4 regions of the Enterobacter sp. PL_is511 genome follow, and region 3 is predicted to be linked to each of the others. Evidence: predicted binding sites of a transcription regulator. Region 3 holds the regulator's gene; each other region holds the start of a gene.
The links. Region 3 encodes CRP, which controls carbon source genes, mostly activating them, when cyclic AMP is high. Its sites were predicted from a motif close to ATGTGANNNNNNTCACAT; they were not measured.
Positions count from the first base shown of each region.

Region 1: a site for CRP is predicted at 2,557-2,574, ahead of garD (galactarate dehydratase). Genes of this name have one in related genera too.
Region 2: a site for CRP is predicted at 3,042-3,059, ahead of AC0TN7_RS22750 (iron-containing alcohol dehydrogenase). Genes of this name have one in related genera too.
Region 4: a site for CRP is predicted at 3,248-3,265, ahead of cdd (cytidine deaminase). Genes of this name have one in related genera too.

Region 1 is NZ_JBVPGP010000023.1:139,467-143,746, reverse strand. Features, by position in the region: RNA gene rnpB (RNase P RNA component class A) at 190-567, opposite strand; gene garR (2-hydroxy-3-oxopropionate reductase) at 627-1,517, opposite strand; gene garL (2-dehydro-3-deoxyglucarate aldolase) at 1,539-2,309, opposite strand; gene garD (galactarate dehydratase) at 2,687-4,258, shown strand.
Region 2 is NZ_JBVPGP010000024.1:1,496,756-1,501,035, forward strand. Features, by position in the region: gene AC0TN7_RS22740 (sodium:solute symporter family protein) at 1-821, opposite strand, end outside; gene AC0TN7_RS22745 (dihydrodipicolinate synthase family protein) at 898-1,782, opposite strand; gene AC0TN7_RS22750 (iron-containing alcohol dehydrogenase) at 1,800-2,942, opposite strand; gene dtnK (D-threonate kinase) at 3,116-4,280, shown strand, end outside.
Region 3 is NZ_JBVPGP010000014.1:147,468-151,747, reverse strand. Features, by position in the region: gene AC0TN7_RS02660 (YheU family protein) at 1-26, shown strand, start outside; gene AC0TN7_RS02655 (phosphoribulokinase) at 57-926, shown strand; gene AC0TN7_RS02650 (OsmC family protein) at 993-1,397, opposite strand; gene crp (cAMP-activated global transcriptional regulator CRP) at 1,709-2,341, shown strand; gene AC0TN7_RS02640 (YccS/YhfK family putative transporter) at 2,399-4,280, shown strand, end outside.
Region 4 is NZ_JBVPGP010000011.1:1,586-5,865, forward strand. Features, by position in the region: gene mdtQ (multidrug resistance outer membrane protein MdtQ) at 1-878, opposite strand, end outside; gene dusC (tRNA dihydrouridine(16) synthase DusC) at 1,007-1,939, opposite strand; gene AC0TN7_RS00615 (CidA/LrgA family protein) at 2,107-2,502, shown strand; gene AC0TN7_RS00620 (CidB/LrgB family autolysis modulator) at 2,499-3,194, shown strand; gene cdd (cytidine deaminase) at 3,324-4,208, shown strand.

The sequences.
Region 1 (4,280 bases), on a different contig from region 3:
AGCGTGAAATTTTGTGATGACGATCGTCCGCAGGCACAGGAACGATACTGAAGGGATAAAAACAGTGAAATGTGCTTAATGTCGCAAATATGAGAATTGATGTCGTTTGTCTGGTGCCGGGTGGCGCTGCGCTTACCCAGTCTCCCCCCCCTGAAAGCAAAAACCCCGCCGAAGCGGGGTTCTCTAAGAAGTTGAAGCTGACCGATAAGCCGGGTTCTGTCGTTGGACAGTCATTCATCTAGGCCAGCAATCGCTCACTGGCTCAAGCAGCCTACCCGGGTTCAGTACGGGCCGTACCATGTGAACCCCTATTTGGCCTTGCTCCGGGTGGAGTTTACCGTGCCACGGACTGTTACCAGCCGCGCGGTGCGCTCTTACCGCACCCTTTCACCCTTACCTGATCCCGCTTGCGCGGGCCATCGGCGGTTTGCTCTCTGTTGCACTGGTCGTGGGTTTCCCCCCCAGGCGTTACCTGGCACCCTGCCCTATGGAGCCCGGACTTTCCTCCCCTCCGCCCGTCTCCCCCGAAAGGGACGACGACGAAGCGGCGACTGTCTGGTCAGCTTCGGCGCGCAGTATAGAGGGTTTGCGCGCCGCTGTCACCCTCAGGTATGGGCAAGGCGTGATTAACGCGCCACTTCCACCTTCGCCAGTTTTTCGTAGTAGCATGCAATTGCGCTGTGATCGGCCGTGCCCAGGCCATCGGCACGCAGCGCCTGCATCATCTCCATGACCGCCGCGGTCAGCGGCAGCTGCGCCCCCACGCCGTGAGACGTATCCAGCGCGTTGGCCAGATCTTTGATATGCAGGTCGATGCGGAAACCGGGTTTGAAATTACGATCCATGACCATCGGCGCTTTGGCCTCCAGCACGGTACTGCCCGCCAGGCCACCGCGAATGGCCTGATAGACCAGGTCCGGGTTGACGCCCGCTTTGGTTGCCAGCGTCAGCGCTTCGGACATGGCGGCAATGTTCAGCGCCACAATCACCTGGTTTGCCAGCTTGGTCACGTTACCCGCCCCGATATCCCCGGTATGCACCACGGAGCCCGCCATCGCTTTCATCAGGTCGTAATATCTATCGAAAACGGCTTTATCACCGCCGACCATCACCGACAGCGTACCGTCTATCGCTTTCGGCTCACCGCCGCTGACCGGCGCGTCCAGCATATCGACGTCCTTCGCTTTTAACGCCTCGCTGATTTCACGACTTGCGAGCGGCGCAATAGAGCTCATATCAATCAGCACCAGGCCCGGCTTCGCGCCATCGATAATGCCGTTTTCACCCAGCGCGACCTCTTTAACATGCGGTGAGTTTGGCAGCATGGTGATGATGACGTCGCACTGCTCGGCAATCGCTTTGGCTGTGGTGGCCGTTTCTGCGCCCGCCGCCATCACTTCCGCCACGGCCTGTGGATTATGATCGGATACCACCAGCGAGTAACCCGCTTTGATGAGGTTCTTACTCATTGGTTTACCCATGATCCCCAGGCCAATAAAACCCACTTTCAGCGTCATAATCTGTATCCTCAATGATGGTTATTTTTTAAAAGCGTCCGCTAATTTCTGCGTGGCCGAGCGGAATACGCCGAGGTCGCTGCCGACGGCAACAAACGTGGCTCCCCACTCCAGATAGCGACGGGCGTCCGCCTCAACCGGCGCCAGAATGCCGCACGGTTTGCCGTGTGCTTTGGCGCGGGCAAAGATGTGCTGGATCGCGCGCTGTACGTCAGGGTGGCTGGCATTGCCCAGATGGCCAAAGGCGGCAGCCAGATCGCTTGGGCCGACGAAGATACCGTCCACGCCGTTTGTGGCGGCAATCGCGTCGACGTTATCAACGCCCTGCTGGCTCTCGATCTGAACCAGAATGGTGATGTTGCTGTTGGACTGCGCGAAATAGTCCGGCACGGTGCCAAACATATTGGCGCGGTGCGAAACGGAGACGCCGCGGATCCCTTCCGGGGGGTAGCGCGTTGACGCAACGGCCAGCGCCGCTTGTTCTTCCGTCTCCACAAACGGGATCAGAAAGTTGTAGAAGCCGATATCCAGCAGACGCTTGATAATCACCGGCTCGTTGGTGGGTACACGCACCACCGGGGCGCTGTGGCTGCCTTTCAGCGCCATCAGCTGCGGAATAAACGTGCTGATATCGTTCGGCGCATGTTCGCCGTCCAGCACCAGCCAGTCGAAACCGGCCAGGCCCAGCACTTCGGTGCTGATTGGGTTTGCCAGCGCGGACCAGCAGCCAATCTGAATCTGGTGCGCCGCGAGGGCCGCTTTAAATTTATTCGGGAAGATATCGTTACTCATCGTATTTACCTTTTTATTCCGCAGCCTTTTCCAGTGTCATTTTATTTATTCATTCAGACACCGTGCCAGCATGATATTTATTATTCTGACGTATTCTGGCGTGATAAAATCGTCATTCAGTATAAGACGCCATCCGCGACCGCACATTGTTTTAATGCTCAGGTATTACGGCATATTTTGATAAAAATTTTTGCATATGCACAAAGCACTGGGCGCTAATGCACAGAATCAAGGATTACGGGTTCGGGAGCGATCGAGATCACATTTTAATATCCCCTATGCTGACATGCTTTATTTCTGAAAGCCGCGTATTTATTTCTACCATTAGAAAATTGGCTGAATTTATTATCAGACACTTTGCTGGAGAATAGTGAACAATGGCCGACATTGAAATTCGACAGGCATCGCCGACGGCGTTTTATATCAAAGTACACGACATCGATAATGTGGCGATTATTGTCAACGACAATGGCTTAAAAGCGGGCACTCGATTCCCGGACGGGCTGGAACTGATTGAGCATATTCCACAGGGACATAAAGTCGCCCTGGTGGATATCCCTGCTAATAGCGAAATCGTACGTTACGGTGAAGTCATCGGCTATGCCGTTCGCGCTATACCACAGGGTAGCTGGGTTGAGGAGTCGCTGGTGGCACTTCCAGAAGCGCCGCCGCTGAACACGCTTCCGCTGGCAACCCGCGTGCCGGAACCGCTTCCTCCGCTGGAGGGCTATACCTTCGAAGGCTACCGCAATGCGGACGGCAGCGTCGGCACCAAAAATCTGCTCGGTATTACCACCAGCGTGCACTGCGTGGCGGGCGTAGTGGATTACGTGGTGAAAATCATCGAACGCGATCTGCTGCCAAAATACCCGAACGTCGACGGCGTGGTGGGCCTGAACCACCTCTACGGCTGCGGCGTGGCGATTAACGCGCCCGCTGCCGTGGTGCCTATCCGGACCATCCACAATATCGCCCTCAACCCGAACTTTGGCGGCGAGGTGATGGTCATCGGCCTCGGCTGTGAAAAATTGCAGCCAGAACGCCTGCTGCAGGGTACTGAGGATGTCAAAGCCATCCCGGTAGACGAGGACAGTATCGTGCGCCTGCAGGACGAACGCCACGTTGGTTTCCGCTCAATGGTCGATGACATTCTGCAGGTGGCAGAGCGACATCTGGACAAACTCAACCGCCGCCAGCGCGAAACGTGTCCGGCCTCGGAACTGGTCGTGGGCACCCAATGCGGCGGCAGCGATGCCTTCTCCGGCGTGACGGCCAACCCGGCGGTAGGCTATGCGTCCGATCTGCTTGTTCGCTGCGGCGCCACGGTGATGTTCTCCGAGGTGACCGAAGTGCGTGACGCCATCCATCTGCTTACGCCACGCGCCGTTAATGAAGAGGTCGGCAAGCGCCTGCTTGAGGAGATGGCCTGGTACGATAGCTATCTCGATATGGGCAAAACCGACCGCAGCGCCAACCCGTCTCCGGGGAACAAAAAAGGCGGCCTGGCGAACGTGGTGGAAAAAGCCCTTGGCTCCATTGCCAAATCCGGTCAGAGCGCCATTGCAGAAGTGCTCTCTCCGGGCCAGCGCCCGACGAAACGCGGCCTGATTTACGCGGCAACGCCGGCCAGCGATTTTGTCTGCGGCACGCAGCAGGTGGCATCCGGCATTACGGTACAGGTCTTTACCACCGGGCGCGGCACGCCGTACGGCCTGATGGCGGTGCCGGTGATTAAGATGGCGACCCGCACCGAGCTGGCAAACCGCTGGTATGACTTAATGGATATCAACGCGGGCACTATCGCCACCGGGGAAGAGAGTATTGAGGACGTGGGCTGGAAACTGTTCCACTTCATTCTGGATGTCGCCAGCGGACGGAAGAAAACCTTTTCGGATCAGTGGGGATTGCATAATCAGCTGGCGGTGTTTAACCCGGCACCGGTGACGTGAGTTTGCTGTGAACCTCGCTTAG
Region 2 (4,280 bases), on a different contig from region 3:
ATCGGCAGGCAGAAGAAGAAGGCGACCCAGGTAGAGCGTTTGGCCGATTTCACGTCTTTGGTGGAGGAGATTGCCTGGATTACAAACTGGGTACAGAAGATAGAGCCGATGGTGCCGATGAGCCACGCGAAAATGGTCGACGCACCGATGTTACCGTCCCAGGTCCAGTAGAAGGCCGGCATGTTTTCGATCATTGGCGTAAAGCCGCCGGTTTTGGAGAGCGCAAAACCCATGATAGCCAGGATACCGAAGTATTTCAGCGCGCTGTGCAGTACGGTCACCCAGGCTACCCCCTTCATGCCGCCAAAGGCGAAGTAGAAGGTACTGACGATGGCCGTAATGAAGGCGGCAACGGGCAGGTTGACTTTCAGTACGGTGGAAATAGCCGCTGCGCCGCTGACGTAATTCCCCACGTTAACCAGCAGCAGGGCGTAGATCATGATGACAGAGATAATGTTTTTGGTGCTGTTACCGTATTTTTCAGCAATTGCACCCGAGATGGTGATTTTCCCAGTGTTGTAGATGCGTTTTACCAGCAACAGGCCAAAGAGCGGGAAGCCAATTGCGGCGCCGATGACCGACCATGACGCGGCAAAGCCGTCTTCAAACGCCGCCTGCGCGGTGCCGATGGTGGATTTGGCGCCGATATACTCGGACATCAGCAGGATCCCGACAATAAACGCCGGCATCGCGCGGGAGCCTTCCATAAAATCGCCGGAGTTTTTACTGCGGATCCGGAAGGTCAGCCAGGTGGTGAAAAGGATGTAGGCAATAACAATGCCCACAATGATGAGGGTATCTTCAGCGGTAAAATTATTCATCTTTGCCTCTCTTCAGGGCGAGTGAATCCTGGGCACCTCAGGTACCCGGTATTCTTATTGACGAAACCAACACCGTTTAGTTAAGTGACGTTGTCACTATCCGGCGTATCTCCAGGCACTGCTGCTCGCTAAACGCCACGGCATATCGGCTCTCACCGACGTCTTCCCCCATGATCTGGAGCGCTTTTTTGACTGCGGCAGGGGAAAACGCCACGTTGTACAGGTCGGTGCGCAGTCGGGTGACGCTCTCCTGCGCAAGGCGGGAACCTTCAATGTCACCCGCGTTAAAGCGTGACCAGATGGCGTTGATGGCCGTCGGCGCCACGTTTGCCAGCCCGGAGATGCAGGCCGAACATCCGTCGATGAAGCCCTGGTGGATAAGCGAATCTGGGCCGTTGAGCACGTCGAATCCGTCCATGTCCCTCACCGCATTAAGGAATCCGCGCAGGCTTTCATAGCTCCCGGCACTGTCTTTAATACCGACGATGTTGGGATGTTCGGCCAGCGCGCGTGCGGTAGCGGGTTCAATGGTATTGCCGGTACGCGCTGGAATGTTGTACAGAAATACCGGTACGGCTAGCGCGTCGGCGATAGCGGTGTAGTGCGCGACGAGTTCAGACTGTTTCAGAGGAACGAAGTAAGGGGTAATGACGGAAACGGCATCGACACCCAGCGAGGCGATCTGTCTCCCCAGACGGATGGTTTCGCGGGTCGAAATTTCCCCAATGTGCGCCACGACCGGTGCGCGGCCGGCCACCGTTTCCACGCAGGTGCGGGTGACGGCGATTTTTTCTTCTTCGTTAAGCACGAAGAACTCGCCGTTTGTGCCGCCGCAGAAGATGCCGTTGCCAGCACTGAGTTGACGATCGACCTGTCGTTTCAGGCCCGACAGGTTCAGCGCGCCTTCCGTGTCAAAGGGGGTTACAACGGCCGTTAGCACGCCCCTGATGTTGTTACGCATTACACACTCCTTGGCTATTAATGTTGGGGAAACAGTGTCCGGTAAATCGCCTGCACCTCGTCGTGATTAACCTGACAGGGTGCATTGTTCATGAGCCGCTTAACGTTAAGGGCCGCATCACTGAGGGAGGCGATATCTTCACGGGGTACGCCCAGTGTCTCCAGGTTATCCGGCATGCTGAGTCTGCGGACCAGCGCGGCAAAGTACTCCACCAGCGCGTGGGATTTTTCTTCGTCTGACAGCGACGTATCCGCGCCGGGCACCAAATCCCAGACTTGCGCAAATTTCGTCACGCAGTGGGGACGAACCACGCGCATGCAGGGCGCCAGCAGAATCGCGTTGGCCACCCCGTGAGGCAGGTGATATTTGCCGCCGAGCGGGTAGGACAGGGCGTGAACCAGGTGCGTGCCAGCATGTGCAATGGCGACCCCGCCGTAGTAAGACGCCCACAGCATCTCCAGCTTCGCCAGCAGATTGCCCGGTTCGGCGCAGGCCGTTTCAATGTTGTTGAGCAGCTTAGACAGGCCCATCAGCGCGGCGTTATCGCTAACCGGATTAGCGACCGTTGAGGTGAAACACTCAATCAGATGGCACAGGGCATCAATCCCGGTGGATGAGGCAATGTGTGCGGGCATGCTGGTCGTCAGCTCCGGCAGCAGGGCGACGTAATCGGGCAGCAGGACGGGGGAGATGATGCCCACTTTCGTGCTTTGCTCCGGTATGGCCAGAATGGCATTCGGCGTCGCTTCCGATCCGGTTCCTGCAGTGGCCGGGATCAGCAGTGACGCGATGCGTGCCACCGGTTTTATGCCCGCGAGCAGGTTGTCCAGCCCCGGAGAAAGCGGGTGACAAAGTACTGAAAGCAATTTGGCTACATCCAGTACGCTACCGCCGCCGAGCCCGACGACCAGCCCAAACGTTCCCTTTAACGTCGAGAGCAGTTGGTTAACGTCGTGATGGGTGGGTTCAGGCGGGACATTGTCGATAATCGTGACGCCGCGCTGGTCCTCTTCGAGGATCGCGCGGATCTGCTTTGCTGCCTCCAGACGCGCAATATTGCCGTCCGTCACCAGCAGGATCTGCGTTTTATCAGTAAGTAATGGCCTGATGGCGGCGATGGCATTCGCCCCGCTAATCAGGGTGCTGTTGATCGTAACCACGCTTTTCTCCTGTCTCTGTATCCATGATTGATTTCGCTCAAGCAAGACGCTTCATGGTCATCGTGTGGCTAAATTTATAATTTATTCGCAAACTGATTAACTTGATCTTGCTCACATATAATCAATCATGATTGAATATAATCATTAACGGGAAAGGCTAACCCGAAGTGGGGATGAAAGTGAGCAATGTGAACAGAGAGGTCGTGGTCGTCGCCGATGACTTTACCGGCGCAAATGATGCCGGTGTCAGCCTGGCGCTGTGTGGCAAAAAAGTCAGCGTGGCGTTTCATACACCGTTTACCCAGGCGAGCGATGTGCTGATCGTTAACACCGATTCCCGGGCGCTGAAGGCATCGGAGGCGGCCGAAAGGGTGGCCGCACTCGGGGCTGAAATCGCGGATGCCCGCTGGCTCATTAAAAAGATGGATTCCACGTTGCGTGGCAATGCAGGAGCCGAATCTCAGGTTCTTAAGGCATTAAGCGGCAGGCGGCAGGTGATCGTGGCGCCGGCATACCCGTCAGCAGGGCGGATCACGCGGTACGGCAGGTGTCTGGTAAACGGCGTTCCGGTGAATGAAACCGAATTTGCCAGCGATCCCAAAACGCCTGTCCCGTCTGCCGCTATTGCTGACCTGTTTACCGGGGTGAGCGCTAAAAGCGTGACCGTGAAAACGCTCACTGCCGAACTTGCCCGAGGAACGGAATGGCTCATCGTGGATGCGCACACCGATGAGGAGATGGACGCCATTATCGATGCCGCGTTGGCCTGCTCACAGAGGCCGCTGCTGGTGGGCTCTGCCGGACTATGCGATGCGCTGGCCCGTCATCTGGCCCCGGTTCGGCGTAAACAACTGCTGGCCGTCGTCGGCTCGATGAGTGAGATCGCGCAACGACAGATTGCACTGGCGGTAAGCCAGGCGGACGTCTCGTCGGTACTCATTGATGTGAATGACGCGCTGCGCGGAGACACGTCCGGGTATCTCGAACAGATTGCGCAGGTACTTCAGTCTGGCCATCACTGCATTGTGCATACCTGTGCGGGCCACGAGGCCCGGCATCAGGTCGAGCAACTCTGCCAGCAGTATCGCGTCACCCGCGCAGGCCTGGGCGAAAAAATTTGTACGTTTTTAGGCGAACTGACCCGACAGGTGCTGGCGGCGCAGACGCCTGACGCGCTGTACGTCTCCGGTGGCGACGTGGCGATGGCTGTCGCGAGGGCACTGGATGCTCGGGGGTTTGAGATTACCGGGTGCGTCGCACAGTGCGTGCCAGCCGGAAAATTTCTGGGTTGTGGCTGGCAGCAGCCGGTAATGACCAAAGCAGGGGGCTTCGGAAACG
Region 3 (4,280 bases):
TGCCCCGCAACGCGTTTCACGGCTGATCTTCCACCCTTTTCAGTCAGGGAGTTGCTATGTCTGCCAGACATCCGGTTATTGCCGTTACGGGGTCGAGTGGTGCGGGAACCACCACCACCAGCCTCGCCTTTCGCAAGATTTTCGCCCAGCTGAATCTTCGTGCGGCGGAGGTCGAAGGCGACAGCTTTCACCGCTACACGCGTCCGGAGATGGATATGGCCATCCGTAAAGCGCGCGATCTGGGTAAACACATCAGCTATTTCGGCCCGGAAGCCAATGACTTCGGCCTGCTGGAACAAACCTTTATAGAGTACGGTCAGAGCGGCAAAGGGCAGTCCCGCAAGTATCTGCATACCTATGATGAAGCCGTTCCCTGGAATCAGGTGCCGGGGACGTTCACCCCGTGGCAACCGCTGCCGGAACCCACCGACGTGCTGTTTTACGAAGGATTGCACGGTGGCGTGGTCACTCCTCAACACGACGTGGCGCGCCACGTGGACCTGCTGGTCGGCGTGGTCCCTATCGTTAACCTGGAGTGGATCCAGAAGCTGACGCGCGACATGAGCGAGCGCGGCCATTCACGAGAGGCGGTGATGGACTCGGTGGTGCGCTCCATGGAAGATTACATCAACTTCCTGACACCGCAGTTCTCCCGCACCCATATCAACTTCCAGCGGGTGCCGACGGTGGACACCTCCAACCCGTTTGCCGCCAAAAGTATCCCGTCCCTTGATGAGAGCTTTGTGGTGATCCATTTCCGCAATCTCGAAGGCATTGATTACCCCTGGCTACTGGCCATGCTGCAGGGCTCGTTTATTTCGCACATGAATACGTTAGTCGTGCCGGGCGGAAAAATGGGGCTGGCGATGGAGCTCATCATGACGCCGCTGGTGGAGCGACTGATGGAAGGGAAGCAGATCGCGTGAACATGTTCCCTCTCCCTGTGGGAGAGGGTTAGGGTGAGGGCATCAACACGCACGATGCCCCAATAATTAAGCCTCGATCACTTCATACGAATGCGTGATTTTTACCGCTTTCTCCAGCATTAACGCCACAGAGCAGTACTTCTCCGCAGACAGATCCACCGCACGCGAGACCGCTGCGTCCTTCAACTCTTTACCGGTGACCACAAAGTGCAGATTAATATGGGTGAACAGGCGTGGCGCCTCTTCGCGACGTTCTGACGTGAGTTTAACCTCACAATCCGTCACGTCATGACGACCTTTTTGCAGAATCGACACCACGTCAATGGCGCTGCATCCCCCTGCCGCCATCAGCACCATTTCCATTGGGCTTGGCGCTTTATCGCCGGAGTTACCGTCCATCAAAATCTGGTGTCCTGACGCGGACTCGCCCAGGAACGTTAAACCTTCAACCCATTTCACGCGCGCTTGCATATTCTTAAACTCCAACGTTGCATTTTTGGTGACAGATTACGCGTGCGTTACATTTCTCGCAATGGAAGGCGACCTGCATCATGCTGAAGCGAGACACCAGGAGACACGCGGCGAAAGCTATGCTAAAACACTCTGGATGCTACAGTAATACATTGACGTTACACATGTATGCAGAGGACATCAAACTTTACTGGCTGCGAAACGTTACGGTAGCCGACTTCCCAGGGTATGGGTAAGAATTCGATTGCAACCCCAGAGTCCGGATGCATCTGATGACTCTGGTGACAGCTTATAACAGAGGATAACAGCGCATGGTGCTTGGCAAACCGCAAACAGACCCGACTCTCGAATGGTTCTTGTCTCATTGCCACATTCATAAGTACCCATCAAAGAGCACGCTGATTCACCAGGGTGAAAAAGCGGAAACGTTGTATTACATCGTTAAAGGCTCGGTGGCAGTGCTGATCAAAGATGAAGAAGGGAAAGAGATGATCCTTTCTTATCTGAACCAGGGCGATTTCATCGGTGAACTGGGCCTGTTTGAAGAGGGCCAGGAACGTAGCGCCTGGGTTCGTGCAAAGACAGCATGTGAAGTGGCTGAAATTTCTTACAAGAAGTTCCGTCAGCTGATTCAGGTTAACCCTGACATCCTGATGCGTCTTTCTTCCCAGATGGCGCGCCGTCTGCAGGTCACCTCAGAGAAAGTGGGCAACCTCGCCTTCCTGGACGTGACAGGCCGTATCGCACAGACCCTACTGAACCTGGCGAAACAGCCAGACGCTATGACCCACCCGGACGGCATGCAAATTAAAATTACCCGTCAGGAAATTGGTCAGATCGTCGGTTGCTCCCGTGAAACAGTGGGCCGTATCCTGAAAATGCTGGAAGATCAAAACCTGATCTCTGCCCACGGTAAAACCATCGTGGTTTACGGAACGCGTTAATTCCGCTTAAACGGCGTGCCATCGCAAGGTGTCACGCCGTTTTTGTCTCTACTCCCCATGTGGCGCAGGCTGATCTATCACCCGGAAGTTAACTACGCACTGCGACAAACGCTGGTGTTGTGTCTTCCTGTGGCCATAGGCCTGATCCTCGGACATCTTCAGCAAGGTCTGCTGTTTTCCCTCGTGCCTGCCTGCTGCAACATCGCCGGTCTGGACACGCCGCATAAGCGCTTTTTCAAACGCCTGATTATCGGCGGCTGCCTGTTTGCGGGCTGTAGCCTCGCCGTACAGCTTTTACTGGCTCGTGATATTCCGCTGCCGCTGATCCTGACCGTGCTGGCGATGACCCTCGGCGTCACGGCGGAAATCAGTTCTCTGCACGCCCGCCTGCTTCCCGCGTCGCTGATTGCGGCCATTTTCACGCTGAGCCTCGCCGGGAATATGCCGGTGTGGGAGCCGCTGCTGATCTACGCCCTGGGGACATTATGGTACGGCCTGTTTAACTGGTTCTGGTTCTGGCTGTGGCGGGAGCAGCCGCTGCGTGAATCCCTGAGCCTGCTCTATGTGCAGCTTGCGGATTACTGCGAAGCCAAATACACCCTGCTGACCCAGCATACCGATCCGGAAAAATCCTTACCGCCCCTGCTGACGCGCCAGCAGAAGGTGGTGGATCTGATAAGCCAGTGCTATCAGCAGCTGCATATGCTCGCCGCCAACAAGAACCACGAATACAAACGGCTGCTGCGCACCTTCCAGGTAGGCCTGGATCTGCAGGAGCATATCTCCGTAAGCCTGCACCATCCGCAGGAGGTGCAAAAGCTGGTCGAGCGCAGCCACGCCGAAGCGGTGATCCGCTGGAACGCGCAGACCGTCTCGGCACGTCTGCGGGTGCTGGCAGACGATATTCTTTACCACCGCTACCCCACACGCTTTAACATGGAAAAACAGCTGGGCGCGCTGGAGAAAATCGCCCGTCAGCATCCGGATAACCCGGTCGGCCAGTTTGCCGCCTGGCACTTCAGCCGCATCGCCCGCGTGCTACGCACCCAGCGCCCGCTCTATCCGCGCGATCTGATGGCGGATAAGCAAAAACGCCTGCCGTTATTGCCCGCGCTCAGGAGCTATCTGTCGCTTAAATCGTCCGCCCTGCGCAACGCCGCACGAATTAGCGTGATGCTCAGTACCGCCAGCCTGATGGGCATGGCGCTGCATCTGCCGAAACCCTACTGGATCTTAATGACCGTGCTGTTTGTCACCCAGAACGGCTATGGCGCCACGCGGGTGCGTATTCTGCATCGGGCGGGCGGCACCATGGCCGGGCTGATCATTGCGGGCGTGACGCTGCACTTCCACGTGCCGGAAGGCTACACCCTGGCAGGGATGCTGGCGATCACGCTGGTGAGCTACCTGATTATCCGCAAAAACTACGGCTGGGCGATGGTGGGCTTCACGGTGACGGCGGTATACACCCTGCAGCTGCTCACGCTCAATGGCGAACAGTTTATTGTCGCCAGGCTGATTGATACCCTGATCGGCTGCCTGATTGCCTTTGGCGGCATGGTCTGGCTGTGGCCGCAGTGGCAAAGCGGGCTGCTCAGGCAGAACGCCCACGACGCGCTGGAAGCCGACCAGCAGGCCATTCGCCTGATCCTGAGCGACGACCCGCAGCCCTCCCCGCTGGCGTATCAGCGCATGAAGGTCAACCAGGCGCACAACGCCCTGTTTAACTCGCTCAATCAGGCGATGCAGGAGCCGGGCTTTAACTCGCACTATCTGGCCGATATGAAGCTCTGGGTGACGCACAGCCAGTTTATCGTCGAGCACATTAACGCCATGACCACGCTGGCGCGCGAGCACACGATGCTCACGCCGGATCTGGCGCAGCGCTATTTGCAGTCGTGTGAAATTGCGTTGCAGCGGTGTCAGCAGCGTCTGGAGT
Region 4 (4,280 bases), on a different contig from region 3:
TCCGGACGGCGTGCCAACAGTTCATATCCGAGCGTCGACGGTAACGAGGCTTCCACCGTCGGCAAGGCGTGCCGCGTTAGCTTCACGGAGGAGGAGTTCGTCAGCGCGACCAGACGCGCCTCTATGGCTTTCATCTTCCCGTTGACCTCGGCCAGCTGCTCTTCGGTTTTGCTGGCGTTGATATCCGTTTCGACACCCTCCACGGAGGAGGTGATGCCGTGCTGGTACAGCTCGCGATCGGCACCGATAATATTGTCCTGCTCATGTTTGATCTGCGCGAGAACCTCCCCCACGGCGGCCTGCGTTTGCCATTCCCAGTAAAGCCGCGCCACGCTGCTGGCCAGCAGCTGACGGGTCTGCTCCAGCTCCGCTTTTTGCGCATTCACTTTGCCAATCCGGGCTTCGACCTGCGCGCGATTTTTACCCCACAGATCGAGATCCCAGCCTGCGGTCAGGCCAAAGGTGCCGTTGGTGTACCACGGCCCGGTGGTCCCTGCCGCCGGGTCGGTAATGGCAAAGGGTCCCATCAGCCCTTCGGCGGACATTTTCTGACGTTCCGCATCGGCGGAAAAATCAATTTGCGGGCCGTCGGCAGCCATAGTGGCTTTTGCCTGGGCTTCGGCAAGCGTAATCCGCTGACGGGCAATCTGCATATCCGGCGCATCGCTTAATGCTTTCGCAATAAGCCCGTTAAGCTGGGGATCGTTATACGCCTTCCACCACGCATTTTTCGGCCAGTCGGTATAATGCAATGAGGTATTCACAGACTTGGCGGCCGGTTGTGTATTTAGCGGAGAGACGGTGGAATGTTCAGGTGCGCAGGCTGCCAGAATTAATGCAAAGGGGACACTCAGAGATAAAATAAGAGAACGTTTCATTACGCCATATACTCAAAAAATAAAGGCGAAAAATACGCTTGATACTATTTATTTTTTTAGTAATGCGTGGCAATCCGTAAATTGTTATACATTTACATAATCAGAAAATTATTCACCAAATGAATAAATTACTTTGACTGAATAACCCGTGCAATATCAGAGGACGTCTGTAATGTACGAATCTCCTGAAATAACCCCAGCGCTTCATCGTACTCTTTACGTAAATAACTCAGCCACTGCTTAATTCGCGCGACGTGATACAAACCGGTGTCCCCCTGCTTTTCCAGACGACTGTATTTTTGCAGCAGCGTGACGACGTCTGCCCACGGCATCCGCGGTTCGTTATATTTCACCACCCGGCTGAGGTTCGGCACATTCAGTGCGCCGCGGCCAATCATGACCGCATCGCAGCCGGTGGCCTGCAGACAGGCCTGCGCGCTCTCGTAGTCCCAGATTTCGCCGTTGGCGATCACCGGAATGGTGAGGCGTTTGCGGATCTCACCGATCGCCTGCCAGTTAATGCGATCGGCTTTGTAGCCATCTTCTTTGGTACGGCCATGCACCACCAGCTCGGTGGCCCCGGCCTGCTGCACCGCATCGGCGATTTCAAACTGCCGCGCGTCGCTGTCCCACCCCAGGCGCACCTTAACCGTCACCGGCAAATGCGAAGGCACGGCCTCACGCATGGCTTTCGCGCCGCGATAAATCAGCTCAGGATCTTTCAGCAAGGTCGCCCCGCCGCCGCTGCCGTTGACCAGCTTCGACGGGCAGCCGCAGTTGAGATCCACCCCGTAAGAGCCCAGCTCAACCGCGCGGGCGGCGTTTTCCGCCAGCCATTCGGGATACTGGCCGAGCAGCTGAATACGCACCAGCGTGCCGGAAGAGGTCCGGCTCTGGTTGTGCAGCTCGGGGCACAGGCGGAAGAAGGATTTTACCGGCAACAACATATCGACCACGCGCAGAAACTCCGTCACGCAGAGATCGTAATCGTTCACCTCGGTCAGAAGCTCGCGCACGAGGGAGTCGAGCACGCCTTCCATTGGGGCCAGTAAAACACGCATAGCAGTACCTGTGAAAAAAGACGCGCTATAGTATCTGCTCTGTATGTGTGTGGAAAGCTCGGCGTTCCATTCCGGAATGTCTGGTATGCTCAAAATTCATGATGTGATCCATGGCACATTTTTAGGTTTAATTGTATGATGAATGCGTTTCAGCAAGGACTATCACCATGAGCAAATCATTGAACATTATCTGGCAATATCTGCGCGCATTCGTCCTGATTTACGCCTGCCTGTATGCCGGGATTTTCATCGCGTCGCTGCTGCCCATCACCATCCCCGGCAGCATTATCGGCATGCTGATCCTCTTCGTGTTGCTGGCGCTGCAAATCCTGCCCGCAAAGTGGGTCAACCCCGGCTGCTTCGTCCTTATTCGCTATATGGCGCTGCTTTTCGTGCCTATCGGCGTCGGGGTCATGCAGTATTTTGATTTGCTCAAAGCCCAGTTCGGCCCGATTGTGGTCTCCTGCGCGGTCAGTACGCTGGTGGTTTTCCTGGTGGTGAGCTGGAGTTCACATCTGGTGCATGGCGAACGTAACGTGATTGGGGAGAAAACAAAAAAATGATGGACAATATCTGGTGGTCCCTGCCGCTCACCCTTGCAGTCTTTTTCGCCGCACGTAAGCTTGCCGCGCGTTTCAAAATGCCGTTGCTGAACCCGCTGCTGGTGGCGATGGTGGTGATTATTCCGTTCCTGCTGCTCACCGGCATTCCTTACGAACGCTACTTTGCCGGCAGCAAAATCTTAAACGACCTGCTGCAGCCCGCCGTCGTGGCGCTCGCCTTTCCTTTATATGAGCAACTGCACCAGATCCGCGCCCGCTGGAAATCCATCATTACCATCTGTTTTGTCGGGAGCCTGGTGGCGATGATCACCGGTACGTCGGTGGCGCTGATGATGGGTGCCTCGCCGCAGATTGCCGCCTCTATTCTGCCAAAATCGGTGACCACGCCTATCGCGATGGCGGTTGGGGGCAGCCTCGGCGGTATTCCGGCCATCAGCGCGATGTGCGTCATTTTCGTCGGTATTCTAGGCGCGGTGTTTGGCCACACCCTGCTGAACGCGATGCGTATTCATACTAAAGCGGCACGGGGGCTGTCGATGGGCACCGCCTCCCACGCGCTGGGCACGGCCCGCTGCGCGGAGCTGGATTATCAGGAAGGGGCGTTTAGCTCCCTGGCGCTGGTGATCTGCGGGATTATTACCTCCCTGCTGGCCCCATTCATTTTCCCGCTGATTCTGGCGGTGATGGGCTAAAATTTGCGATGCGTCGCGCAAATTTCATTTTGATTTCATAAGTTGCATACATAATGAGAAGCGGATCACATATAAAGCCCTGACGGCTCCGTAAACTACCGATCCATTAACCTTTATGAGGCAAACGCCATGCACCCACGTTTTCAAGCTGCTTTCGCCCAGCTTGCAGAGAATTTGCAGTCAGCCCTTGCTCCCGTTCTGGCAGATGCACACTTCCCCGCCCTGCTGACCGCGGAGCAGGTCACGATGCTGAAACAGGCAACGGGACTGGATGAAGACGCGCTGGCTTTCGCACTGCTTCCTCTGGCTGCTGCCTGCGCGCGGGCCGATCTCTCCCACTTCAACGTCGGGGCCATTGCGCGGGGCGTCAGCGGCACCTGGTACTTCGGCGGCAACATGGAGTTCCTGGGCGCAACCATGCAGCAGACCGTTCACGCCGAGCAGAGCGCCATCAGCCACGCCTGGCTGCGCGGTGAAAAAGCCCTGAGCGCCATTACCGTTAACTACACCCCCTGCGGCCACTGCCGTCAGTTCATGAACGAGCTGAACAGCGGGCTGCAGCTGCGCATCAACCTGCCAGGCCGCGCGCCGCACACGCTGGGGGATTATCTGCCTGACGCGTTTGGCCCGAAAGATCTGGAGATCAAAACCCTGCTGATGGACGAGCAGAACCACGGTTTCGCCCTGTCCGGCGATAACCTGAGCCAGGCGGCGATTACCGCCGCCAACAAGAGCCACACGCCGTACAGCAAGTCTCCGAGCGGCGTGGCGCTGCAGTGCCGCGATGGCCGAATCTTCACCGGCAGCTATGCGGAAAACGCCGCGTTTAACCCGACGCTGCCGCCGCTGCAGGGCGCACTTAACCTGCTGAGCCTGAACGGCTATGACTATCCGGACATTCAGCGCGCCATTCTGGCCGAGATTGCCGATGCGCCGCTGATCCAGTGGGATGCCACTGCCGCAACGCTTAAAGCGCTGGGCTGTACGACAATTGACCGCGTACTGCTGGCGTAATCCTTCCGGCGGGCAGAAATGCCCGCCAGTTTGCTGAAAAACCCCTCAGTTGAGTCGCTGTTTCTTGCGCTA